DNA from 2 places in the Stenotrophomonas sp. STEN013 genome. Region 2 is predicted to be linked to the other one. Evidence: predicted binding sites of a transcription regulator. Region 2 holds the regulator's gene; the other holds the start of a gene.
What was found. Region 2 encodes FliA, which starts transcription of late flagellar genes. Its sites were predicted from a motif close to TAAAGTTTNNCNNNCNNNGGCCGATAA; they were not measured.
Positions count from the first base shown of each region.

Region 1: a site for FliA is predicted at 1,180-1,206, ahead of ACVOMH_RS00580 (GGDEF domain-containing protein). Genes of this name have one in related genera too.

Region 1 is NZ_JBRREO010000001.1:128,283-134,773, forward strand. Features, by position in the region: gene ACVOMH_RS00575 (GGDEF domain-containing protein) at 1-941, opposite strand, end outside; gene ACVOMH_RS00580 (GGDEF domain-containing protein) at 1,241-2,680, shown strand; gene ACVOMH_RS00585 (metallophosphoesterase) at 2,826-3,944, shown strand; gene mutS (DNA mismatch repair protein MutS) at 4,072-6,491, shown strand, end outside.
Region 2 is NZ_JBRREO010000003.1:63,470-69,960, reverse strand. Features, by position in the region: gene flhA (flagellar biosynthesis protein FlhA) at 1-1,613, shown strand, start outside; gene flhF (flagellar biosynthesis GTPase FlhF) at 1,764-3,434, shown strand; gene ACVOMH_RS08130 (MinD/ParA family ATP-binding protein) at 3,421-4,305, shown strand; gene ACVOMH_RS08125 (RNA polymerase sigma factor FliA) at 4,302-5,048, shown strand; gene cheY (chemotaxis response regulator CheY) at 5,062-5,454, shown strand; gene ACVOMH_RS08115 (protein phosphatase CheZ) at 5,454-6,074, shown strand; gene ACVOMH_RS08110 (chemotaxis protein CheA) at 6,079-6,491, shown strand, end outside.

The DNA of each region.
Region 1 (6,491 bases), on a different contig from region 2:
CGGCACAGCGATACGCCCCCCAGCAGGAAGGTCAGCGCGCAGATCAGCAGGAACAGGTGGTCCAGGGCCATTCCCACCCACGACAGCAGTGGCCACGGCATCGCCGGCGCGCCCAGCGCGAGCACGACCAGCACAGCCAGCAGGCCCTTCATCACCGGCCGCGAGCGCTGCAGCACCCGCGGTCCCCCGCACAGCCGCCACATGATCCAGCCCATCACCGCGACCCGCAGCGAGGACAGCGCGACCTGCCACCACGCCGCCGTGCGCCCCACCGGCAACCACGGCTCGGGATAGCCGCTGAGCCCGCTCAGTACCGACTGCCAGACCACCAGCAGCACGCACACCAGCGCGTACAACAGGAATTCGCGCCCGAGCGTGGTGAGAAAACCAATCAGCGCCGACAACGCCAATGCCAACGCGATGGCGATGCAGGCGGTGCGGATCAGCAGTCGCACGGTATCGATCTGCTGCACCGGACTGGGGGCCCCCAGTCGTACCGTCGGAATCCAGCGGGCCTTGAGCGGCGGCTCCCAGGCGACCTGGATCGGCTCACGGCTGCCGGCCTTGGGCACCACCACCATGCCGATACCGGCCCGGAACCGGGAATCGCGGGTGCGCGCGTCCTGCATGTGTCCGCAGACCTGGCGGTCACCGTGATGGATCATCACCTCGCCGGCGAACACGTTGAACACATCCACCGCCTGCGGGGCGCCGGACCAGCCGCCGGCGGGCGCCGGAATATCGATGCCATCGTTCAGCCGCGCCAGCGCCTCCGGCGAACAGGTCCGTATCGGCGCCGGTTGATCGGTGGCCGCGCCAACCAGCAGATAGTCACGGTCAAGCTGCAGCGGCCCAGCATTGCCTGCCCCGGACCAGACCACACCTACCAGTGCCAGCAGGAGCATGGCGACGATCATCGTTGCGCCACGTGCACCTGCCACCTTGCATCCTTCCACCATGCCATCCCCAACGCGCACTCCAATGCGCCGGATCGGATTATCGCAAGAACCCGGCGCATCCATCACGTGAAGGCGTCGTGGCACCTGCCCCAGGTCCGGAAAGTGACCATTGCACCCGATTTGTCAAGTCAACCAGCGCCCCCCCCCCCGACCGCAGCCTTTCCCGCCCCAATCCCCTGCCCTGTTCCCGCCGGCCGTGACCTCCATCCCGGTTCCCCGCTAAAGTACTTGCCCTTTCTGCCGATAACGCCTGCTTACCTTGAGCAGTCGCGCACTCTGTCATGCACAGCATTACCGCCGTTTCGTCCGCTATCGACAACGAGAATCCGGCGCTGGTTGCCGCCTGGCAACGCGGACTGACCGAAGCCGGCCCTGCCGCGACGCAGGTGTTGGCCCAGCTTGCCGATACCGGCGCGGCCGAAATGGCGGTGCATTTCTATCAGGTGATGCTGGATGACAAGCGGGCCTCACGGCTGCTGTCACACGACCAGGTGCGCACGCGCCTGCAGCCGGCCATGCAACGCTGGGTGCGGGATTTGCTGCTGGCCACGCCGGAACGGGTGGAATCGCTGATCGCCGCCCAGCGCGTGGTGGGCGATGTCCACGCCCGGGTCGGTATCCCCGTCGACCTGGTGACCCGCGGCATGCGTGTGCTGAAACAGCGGCTTTTCCAGCTGATCAGCGAGCAGGCCGGACACAGCGAGCACGCGCACGCCGCCGTTGCCTGCCTTACCGCCTCGTTCGACATCGCACTGGAATGCATGACCCTGGCCTACTCCAATGCACGCGAACGCTCCTCGCGCACCGATGCGGCATACCGGCTGTTCTCGCTGGTGCAGAACGTGGGTACCGAGCGCGAACGCCAGCGCGCCCTGCTGCTGGACTGGGAAAACACCTTGCTTTATGCGTTGGCCAGCCAGAACGAGACGCCGGAGTTCCAGTCGCTGGCCGGCTCCGAGTTCGGCCTGTGGCTGACCCACAAGGGCATTCCCAGCTTCGGTGAAAGCTCCGAAACCCAGCAGATCTGCGCGCTGATGACCGCAGTGGACCAGACCCTGCATGACACCCTGGATACAAAGCGCGACCTCAAGGTGCGTTCGGCCCATCTGCAGGAAGTGCGTGCCCGCGTCGGCCAGATACGCAACCTGCTGGGGATGCTGTTCGAGCGTATCGGTGAACTGGACGCCGGCTGCGATGCCCTGACCAACCTGCTCAATCGCCGCTTCCTGCCTACCGTCCTGCGCCGGGAAATCGAGCTGGCGAGCAAGAACAAGGCCGGCTTTGCGGTGTTGCTGCTGGATCTGGATCACTTCAAGAGCATCAACGACCAGCACGGCCATGAGGCCGGCGACCGCGCCCTGCAGCACATCGCCGGCATGCTCAGCCAGTTCACCCGTGGCAGCGACTACGTGTTCCGCTATGGCGGCGAGGAGTTCGTGGTGGTGCTGGTGGCGGTGGACGAGCGTCAGGCGCTGGTCATCGCCGATGGCCTGTGCCGGCGTATTTCCGATTCACCCGTCCCCCTGGCCGATGGCCAGCCATTGGCGATCACCACCAGCATCGGGGTCGCCCTGTATGACGGGCACCCGGATTACGAGCGCGTCATGGCACGCGCCGATGCCGCGATGTACCAGGCCAAGAAACAGGGCCGCAACCGCATCGTGCTGGCCGACGACAGCCTGCCGGAAGCCCCGGACCGTGCTTCCCTGCAGAACCGCTGACTTCCCTGCGCCGGCGCAGGGCCGGTAGCACATTAGCTTCGCCGGCCCGGCCAACCAATGGCCGATGCCCGCACGCGTGCGGCCACGTAGCATGGGGTGGCGGATGCCCACCCCCGCCTGCCTCCTCGTCTGCCGGATGTCGTCCATGTCATTTGCCCGTACCGTTACCCGCTGGGCCGCCCTGCTGCTCCACGCCGCCCTGCTGCTTCCCGGCGTGGCCAGCGCCAGAGAGGTCTCCGCCCCGGCGGCGCACGTGGACAGCGACGGTCCCTATATCTTCCGCAACGGGCAACAACTGCAGGCGCGATGGATCTGCAATGACCGGGTAGTCGAGCGCACGCTCACCCGCCGCGCCACCACCACGGTTCCGTCGCAGTGCGGCTACCCGCGCCCGCTGGCCGTACTGCAGCCACTGCCGGCTTCAGCCTCCTCGCTGCCTGCCGCGGCCCGCATCGTGGCCCTGTCCGATATCCATGGCCAGTACGGGCTGCTGGTGCGGCTGCTGCGCGCCAACAAGGTGATCGATGGCAAGGACCGCTGGGCGCTGGGCCGCGACACGCTGGTGATCGCTGGCGACGTGTTTGACCGTGGTCCGCAGGTCACCGAGGCATTCTGGCTGCTGTACAGCCTGCAGCAGCAGGCGGCAAAGGCGGGCGGCGCGGTGCACTTCGTTCTCGGCAATCACGAGACGATGGTGCTCTACGACAACCTGAGCTACGTCAATCCCAAATACCTGCGCAGCGCGCAGCTGCTGGGCAAGAGCTATCCGCAGCTGTATGGCGCCGATTCGGTGATCGGCCAATGGCTGCGCACCCGCCCGGTGCTGTTGCGCATTGGCGATACGCTTTTCCTGCACGGTGGCATTTCGCCCGAAGCGATCCAGCTGGCGCTGGACCCGGCTGCCACCAATGCCGCCTACCGGGCTTCGCTCGGCCGTCCCCGGGCCGAGCTGAAAGCCGATCCCAAGCTTGCCCCGTTGTATGACGGCAAGACCAGCCCGATCTGGTACCGCGGCTATTTCGATGGCCAGCTGGACACTGCCGGCGTGCAACAGGTGCTGGAGCAGCTGGACCTGCGGCGGATCGTGGTCGGCCACACCTCGATGCCGCACGTGAGCAGCTTCCACGGTGATCGCATCATCGCCATCGACAGCAGCATCAAGAACGGTGAAAACGGCGAACTGCTGTTTATCGAGAACGGCAAGCTCAGCCGCGGCCTGCTCGACGGCTCGCGGGTGCCGCTGGCCGAAGGCCGCGGCAACTGAACGGCCAAGCCCGGCCGTCGTCCCGCCATCAGGCTGCCCCTACAATGACGCCTTTGTGGCAGCCCGGCTGCCCGGCAATCGAAGTGGAAAGCGCGTGACCGAGAAAAAGCCCGAACACACCCCGCTGATGAAGCAGTTTTTCGCCGCCAAGTCCGACTACCCGGACCTGCTGCTGTTCTTCCGGATGGGCGATTTCTACGAGCTGTTCTATGACGATGCACGCAAGGCCGCGCGCCTGCTGGATATCACCCTGACCCAGCGTGGCAGCTCCGGCGGCGCGCCGATCCCGATGGCCGGCGTGCCGGTGCATTCCTTCGAAGGCTATCTGGCGCGGCTGGTGGCACTGGGCGAATCGGTGGCGATCTGCGAGCAGATCGGCGACCCGGCGCTGGCCAAGGGCCTGGTCGAGCGCAAGGTGGTGCGCGTGGTCACCCCCGGCACCGTCACCGACGAGGCCCTGCTGGACGAGCGCCGCGACACCTTGCTGATGGCAATCTCGCGCAACAAGGCCGGCTACGGCCTGGCCTGGGCTGATCTGGCCGGTGGCCGCTTCCTGGTCAACGAAGTCGACAGCGACGACGCACTGGAAGCCGAACTGGCCCGCCTGGAACCGGCCGAGCTGCTGGTCCCCGACGAAGACGGCTGGCCGGAATTCCTGCGCCAGCGCAGCGGCGTGCGGCGGCGTGCGCCGTGGCTGTTCGATGCCGACAGCGGCCGCCGCCAGCTGTTGAATTTCTTCAAGCTGCATGATCTTTCCGGCTTCGGTATCGACGACAAACCGCGCGCGACCGCCGCCGCCGGCGCGTTGCTGGGCTATGTCGAGGAAACCCAGAAGCAGCGCCTGCCGCACCTGACCTCCATCGCGATGGAAAACGCCGGCGAGGCGATCGCGATGAACGCCGCCACCCGCCGTCATCTGGAGCTGGATACGCGCGTGGATGGCGACACCCGCAACACACTGCTGGGCGTGCTCGACAGCACCGTCTCGCCGATGGGCGGGCGCCTGCTACGGCGCTGGCTGCACCGCCCGCTGCGCCTGCGTGAGGTGCTGCAGCAGCGTCACCACGCGGTGGCCACGCTGATCGACCGCGGCACCGATGCCGATCTGCGCGAGAGTTTCCGCGCACTGGGCGACATCGAACGCATCCTCACCCGCATGGCGCTGCGCTCGGCGCGCCCGCGCGATTTCTCCACGCTGCGCGACGGCCTGGCGCTGCTGCCGGCCATCACCGCACAGCTGCAGCCACTGGATTCACCACGCCTGCAACAGTTGCGCGCCGAGCTGGGTTCGCACGATGAAAGCGCCCACCTGCTGGCCAGCGCGATCGCCGAACAGCCGCCGCTGAAGCTGTCAGACGGCGGCGTGATTGCCGAAGGTTTCGATGCCGAACTGGACGAACTGCGCCGCCTGTCCACCCATGCCGACCAGTTCCTGATCGACCTGGAAGCCCGCGAACGCGAGGCCAGCGGAATCAACACGCTGAAGGTCGGCTACAACCGGGTGCACGGCTATTACATCGAGATCAGCAAGGGCCAGGCCGACAAGGCGCCGGTGCATTACACCCGCCGCCAGACCCTGACCAACGCCGAGCGCTACATCACCGAAGAGCTGAAGAACTTCGAGGACAAGGTGCTGTCGGCCCGCGAGCGTTCGCTCAGCCGCGAAAAGCTGCTGTACGAAGGCCTGCTCGACACCATCGCCGTGCATCTGGAGCCGCTCAAGCGCTGCGCCGGCGCCCTGAGCGAACTGGACGTGCTGGCTGGTTTTGCCGAGCGCGCGCAGGCGCTGGACTGGTCACAACCGCAGCTGCAGGAAGAACCCTGCCTGCGCATCGAGCGCGGTCGTCATCCGGTGGTGGAAGCCGTGCGCGAGGCGGCGTTCGAACCGAACGATCTGGATCTGCATCCGGACCGCCGAATGCTGGTGATCACCGGCCCGAACATGGGCGGTAAATCGACCTACATGCGACAGAACGCGTTGATCGTACTGCTGGCCCATATCGGCAGCTTCGTGCCGGCCAGCCGCGCGGTGATCGGCCCGATCGACCGCATCCTCACCCGCATCGGCGCCGGCGACGACCTGGCCAAGGGCCAGTCCACCTTCATGGTGGAAATGGCCGAGACCAGCTACATCCTGCATCACGCCAGCGCGCATTCGCTGGTACTGATGGACGAGATCGGCCGCGGCACCTCGACCTACGACGGTCTGGCCCTGGCCGATGCGGTGGCGCGCCATCTGGCCTACCAGAACCGCTGCTACACGCTGTTTGCCACCCACTATTTCGAGCTGACCGCGCTGGCCGACGAAAGCCATGAAGGCGGGCCCAGCGGCATCGCCAACGTGCATCTGGATGCGGTCGAGCATGGCGAGGCGCTGGTGTTCATGCACGCAGTGAAGGATGGTCCGGCCAACCGCAGCTTCGGCCTGCAGGTGGCCGCGCTGGCCGGGCTGCCCAAGGCCACCGTGGCGCAGGCACGACGCCGCCTGGCCGAGCTCGAACAGCGCGGCGGCGAAACCCAGAGCGCGGCCATGGCGCCACAGGCATT
Region 2 (6,491 bases):
TGGCCATCGATGCCGACCTCAACGCCGGTTTGCTGACGCGCGAGGAAGCCAAGATCCGTCGCGAGGAAGTCCGCGAGGAAGCCGATTTCTACGGTGCGATGGATGGCGCCAACAAGTTCATCCGCGGCGATGCGATCGCCGGCATCCTGATCCTGTTCATCAATCTGCTCGGCGGCCTGGCCGTTGGCGTGCTGCAGCACGGCATGCCGTTCGGCGACGCGGCCGCCACCTACACCCTGCTGTCCATCGGTGACGGCCTGGTCGCGCAGTTGCCGGCGCTGCTGGTGTCCAGCGCGGTCGCACTGCTGGTCACCCGCGCCTCGCGCAAGCAGGACATGAGCCAGGCGATGATGGGCCAGGTGTTCGGCCAGTACCGTGCCCTGGCCATCGCCGCCGGCATCATCGGCCTGGTCGGTCTGGTGCCGGGCATGCCCAACGTCGCCTTCCTGACGCTGGCGGCGATTCTCGGCTTCCTGGCCTGGAAGTTCTGGAAACGTGACGGCGCCGCGGCCGCCAGCGGCGCCGATCCGGCCACCGCGCCCGGTGACATCCCGGGCCTGTCCCCGCCGCAGCCGGCCCCTACCGCCGAGCTGACCTGGGACGAACTGCGCCCGATCGATCCGCTGGGTCTGGAAGTCGGCTACCGGTTGATTCCGCTGGTGGACAAGGCCCAGGGCGGCGAGTTGATGGCGCGCATCAAGGGCGTACGCCGCAAGCTCACCCAGGATGTCGGTTTCCTGATTCCCTCGGTGCATATCCGCGACAACCTGGAGCTGCCGGCGACCGGCTACCGGCTGCTGATCCACGGCGTGCCGGTGGCCAGCGCCGAGATCCATCCCGACCGCGAACTGGCGCTGGATCCGGGCAGCGCACTGGGCCAGCTGGACGGTATTCCCGGCAAGGACCCGGCGTTCGGCCTGGACGCGACCTGGATCCAGCCACACCAGCGCGCCCATGCCGAGTCGATGGGCTACACCGTGGTCGACCCGGCCACCGTGGTCGCCACGCACCTGTCGCACCTGATCCGCGAACACGCGCCCGAGCTGCTCGGCCACGAGGAAGTGCAGCAGCTGCTGGCCACGCTGGCCAAGAGCGCGCCCAAGCTGGTGGAAGATCTCACCCCCAAGGCGCTGCCGATTTCCGTGGTCGCCCGTGTGCTGCAGAACCTGCTCACCGAGCGCATCCCGGTACGGCAGCTGCGCAAGATCGCCGAGGCCCTGGTGGAGAACGCCCCGCAGACCCAGGACCCGGCCATCCTTACCGCCGCCGTGCGCAACGCGCTGGGCCGTTTCATCGTGCAGGAGATCGCCGGAATGTCGGCCGAGCTGCCGGTGTTCACCCTCAACCCGCAATTGGAACGGGTCTTGCAGGAATCCACGCAAGGCAATGGTGCCGCACTGGAACCGGGTCTCGCCGAACGCCTCCATCAGAGTCTTGCCGAATGTGTGGGCAAGCAGGAGGCGCGCAACGAGCCGGCGGTGGTGCTGGTACCAGGCCCGGTCCGCGCCGCACTCGCCCGGATGGTCCGCCACAGCGTGCCCTCGCTGTCGGTGCTGGCCTACAGCGAAGTGCCGGAAGACAAGCGCCTGAAACTGGTCGGCACGATCAGTTGAGGCACTGGAAACCGGCACCCGCGACGGAAAACAGACATCTGAACCCTATCCGCAGCAATGAAGGACGAAGGAGCACCTCCCGCCATGCATGACATTGCCAACGCCCCCTCGCCTTCCTTGCAACCGCACTCCAATTCCCGGTACCACAGCATGAAAATCAAACGTTTCGTCGCCGCCGATATGCGTACGGCCATGAACCTGGTGCGCAAGGAGCACGGCCCGGATGCCGTGATCCTGTCCAACCGGCGGATCGAGGAAGGTGTCGAGATCGTGGCGGCCGCCAGCTACGACGAAGCCGTGGTGCAGCGCGCACTGGAAGCGGCCCGCCCGGCCCCGCCGGCGCCGCCCAAGCCGCGCAGTGCCGCCGAAGCGATCATGGCCGCCGTGACCCGCCGCAAGGCGCCGGAGCCGGAAGCCGTCATTCCCACCACCTCGGCGGTGGCCGCGCTGGCCCGCTCGGCCGTGGGCGCCACCGGCCGCTCCATCGAGAGCAGCACCGACGTGCCCGCCCGCGGCCGTTTCGCCGCGATGCTGCAGCCGCGCCCGGAACCAGCTCCCGCAGCGACATCGCTGCCGCCGCAGACGTTCGCCACGCTGCCGCCGTGTGATGACGAACCGGTGGTGCCGGCCTTCCTCGCGCCGGGCAGCGCCAGGCAGCCGGTTGCCGTTGCCGCCTCGCAGCCGCTGCAGGCCGCGCCGGTGCCCTCGCTCAACCGCGCCAATTTCCTGATCGATCCAACGCTGGAACCCGCGGCGGAGCCCACCTTTGAAGTGGCGCCCGCTGCGGAAGCTGCCAGCACGCCGGCGACCCCGCCACAGCTGCCGGCCTTGCCGGAACCGGCCGCGGCACCTGCCATCTCCACGGCGGCGGCCGCCCCGGCACTGGTCGCCGTGGCCAGCCCGGTCCCGCACGACGATGCGCAGATGCGCGAGTTGCGCCAGGAAGTGGCCGGCATGCGCCAGCTGATCGAGCGCGAGATGAACCGCTTCACCGATGAGCGCCTGCGCGGCAGCGCCGTGCGGGCCAGCGCGCTGGACCTGATGGACGAATACGGCTTCGACGCCGGTCTGGCCCGGGACGTGGTCATGCAGATTCCGCTGGAGACCGATCCGGCCCGCGCCCGTGGCCTGATGCTGGGGCTGGTCTCGAAGAAGCTGCCGATCGCGCCGATCGACCCGATCGAAAGCGGCGGCGTCATCGCCCTGGTCGGCCCCACCGGCGCCGGCAAGACCACCACCATCGCCAAGCTGGCCTCGCGTTTTGCCGAAGCCCACGCCGCCCGCGACGTGGCCCTGGTCACCACCGACACCCAGCGCATCGGCGCCCGCGAGCAGCTCTACGGCTTCGGCCGCCAGCTCGGCGTGGCCGTGCACGAGGCCAACAGCGGCACCAATCTCAACCAGCTGCTGGAGCGCCTGGCCGACTACAAGCTGGTGCTGATCGACACCGCCGGCCTGGGCCAGCGCGACCGCGCCCTGGCCGCCCAGCTGCAGTGGCTGCGCGCCGCCGGCCAGATCCGCACCTTGCTGGTACTGCCTGCCAATACCAGTTTCCAGGACATGGACGAGGTGGTACGCCGCTTCGGCGCCGCCAATCCGCAGGGGCTGGTGCTGACCAAGCTCGATGAGACCGGCCGGTTCGGTTCGGCGCTGTCGGTGGCGGTGGACCACAACCTGCCGATCACCTGGGTGACCGACGGCCAGGACGTGCCGGAGGACCTGCATCGCGCCTCGGCGGCGAATCTTGTACTTCGCCTTGAAGATTTGCGCCGCGCGGCCGATATGCCCTGCAACCTGGAGTCCAACAATGCCGTCGCGTGAGTACGCCCAACTGACCAACACCTTCCCGCTTTCGGCCACGCGTCGCGAGCCGGCCGGTCCGGTACGCACGATTGCGATCACCGGCGGCAAGGGCGGCGTGGGTAAAACCAACGTCTCGGCCAATATGGCCGTCGCCCTGGCCGGCATGGGCAAACGCACCCTGCTGCTGGACGCCGACCTGGGCCTGGCCAACATCGACGTGATCCTGGGCCTGCAGCCCAAGCACACCCTGGCCGACCTGGTCGCCGGGCGCTGCACGCTGGACGAGGTGATCATCGAAGGCCCCAACGGCGTGCTGGTGGTGCCGGCCGCATCCGGTCGCCGGCACATGGCCGAGCTGCAGCCGGCCGAGCATGTCGGTCTGGTCAACGTGTTCTCCGAGCTTGAGCGCGAGCTGGACGTGATGATCATCGACACGGCTGCCGGCATCACCGACAGCGTGCTGACCTTCTGCCAGGCCGCGCAGGACACGGTGGTGGTGGTCTGCGACGAACCGGCCTCGATCACCGACGCCTATGCGCTGATCAAGGTGCTCTCGCGCGAACGCGGTGTGGACCGCATGCAGGTCGTGGCCAACATGGTGCGCGACCCCAACGAAGGCCGCGTGCTGTACGAGAAGCTGGTGCGCGTGTGCGACAAGTTCCTGGCGGATGTATCGCTGAATTACCTGGGCTGCGTGCCGCAGGACGACTGGCTGCGCCTCTCGGTGCAGCGCCAGCAGCCGGTGGTGAAGGCGTATCCGTCTTCGCCGGCCGCGCTGGCCCTCCAGGAAATCGCGCTGCGAACCTCGCGCTGGGAAGCCCCGACCGAAGCCCGCGGCGGCGTCGAGTTCTTCCTGGAACGCATCATCCAGCGCGGGGTGCCTGCATGAATCCCGCCGCCCAGTACCGTGAAGTGCAACGCGCCAGCAGCAATGACTGCATCGCCCAGCACGCGGACCTGGTACGCCGCATCGCCCATCACATGGCCGCGCGCCTGCCGGCCAGCGTGGAGATCGACGATCTGATCCAGGCCGGGATGATGGGTCTGCTGGAAGCATCGCGCAGCTACGATGCCGACCAAGGAGCATCGTTCGAGACCTATGCCTCGATCCGCATCCGCGGCTCGATGATCGACGAGATCCGGCGCGGCGACTGGGTGCCACGCTCGGTGCACCGGCGTGCCCGTGAAGCGGCCGGCACCATCCGCCGGCTGGAGCAGGCCAGCGGCCGTGCCGCCAGCGCCACCGAGGTGGCCGAGGCCATGGACATCCCGCTGCCCGAGTACATGCGGCTGATCGAAGACGCCTCGCGTGGCCAGGTGCTGAGCCTGGAATCGCGGATCGAGGACCAGGGCGAGCTGGACACGCCGGCCAGCGGCGGCCCGACCCCGCAGCAGATGCTCGAACGCAGCCAGTTCGGCGCCGAACTGGGCAAGGCCATCGCCCAATTGCCCGAGCGCGAACAGCTGGTGCTCTCGCTCTACTACGAGCAGGAATTGAACCTGAAGGAAATCGGCGCGGTACTGGGTGTCAGCGAATCGCGTGTCTGCCAGATCCACGGCCAGGCCACGCTGCGCCTGCGCGGCCGATTGAAGATATTCGAGGCGGCAGACGCCGGTCTCGAGGAACCATGAAGAGGAAAGCCCTTTGAACAAGAACATGCGCATCCTGATCGTCGATGACTTCTCGACCATGCGCCGCATCGTCAAGAACCTGCTCGGCGACCTGGGCTTCACCAATACCGCGGAAGCCGAGGACGGGCATGCGGCGCTGTCACTGCTGCAGAGCCAGCCGTTCGATTTCGTTGTCACCGACTGGAACATGCCGGTGATGACCGGCATCGAGCTGCTCAAGGCGATCCGTGCCGACGCCAGGCTCAAGACCCTGCCGGTGCTGATGGTCACCGCCGAGGCCAAGCGCGAACAGATCATCGAAGCGGCCCAGGCCGGCGTGAACGGCTACATCATCAAGCCGTTCACCGCGCAGACCCTGGAAGAAAAGCTCGGCAAGATCTTCGAGCGTCTGGCGGCGAGCGCCTGATGGCCGGTCACAGCGAAACCCTGGGCGACAAGAGCGCCCTGATCCAGCGCCTGCAGGATGCACTGGCCGCACTGGAGAGCGGTGACGAAGCCGGCTGGCGTCGGGAAATCGACGCGCTGGCCGCGCTGCGCACCCAGCCGATGATGGCCGGCCTGGGCCGGCTGGCCCGCGAACTGGGCCAGGCGCTGGGCGAACTGCCCAGCATTTCCACCGATGCCGGCGAGCTGGACGATGCCTGCGCGCGGCTGGACCACGTGGTCGAGATGACCGAAAAAGCGACCCATCGCACGCTGGACCTGGCCGAGGAATGCCGCACGCTGACCGAACAGCTGCGCGCCGAAGGCCTGAATCCCGGCCAGGACGTGATCCTGGACCGCATCCGCCACAACCTCACCGAGGTGGCACTGACCCAGAGCTACCAGGATCTGACCGGGCAGATCATCCGTCGCGTGGTCGGCATCGTCCGCCGCGTACACGAAGGTTTCGGTGCGCTGGGGCTGCCGCCGCCGGAGGAAGACACGCGCAATGCCGGGCTGGCTGGCCCGGCGGTCAGCGGCCTGGACCGCCACGCCGTCTCCCAGCATGACGCTGACGACCTGCTCTCGGATCTGGGGCTGTAAACACATGAGTGCTTTTGCCGACGACATCGCCGCCGACTTCATCCTTGAAGCGCAGGAAATCCTCGATCGCCTCGGCGAGCAACTGGTGGCGCTGGAACAGGCCCCGCAGGATGCCGACCAGCTCAATGTGGTGTTCCGCGGTTTCCACACGCTCAAGGGCGGCGCCGGCTTCCTGTCGATCACGCCGATGGTCGAGCTGTGCCATGCGGCAGAAGAAACCCTGGGCATGGCCCGGTCCGGCAAGGCCCAATTGCTGGCCCATCATTTCGATGCCGCCCAGCAATCGCTGGACTGGCTGCAGTCGATGCTCGATGCGGTCTCCGCCGGCACCGACCCGGCCCACGCCCCGGCCAGCCTGATCGCCCAGTTCGACATCGGCGCGGCGCCCGTCGCTGCGCCGGTGAAGACCGCGCCGGC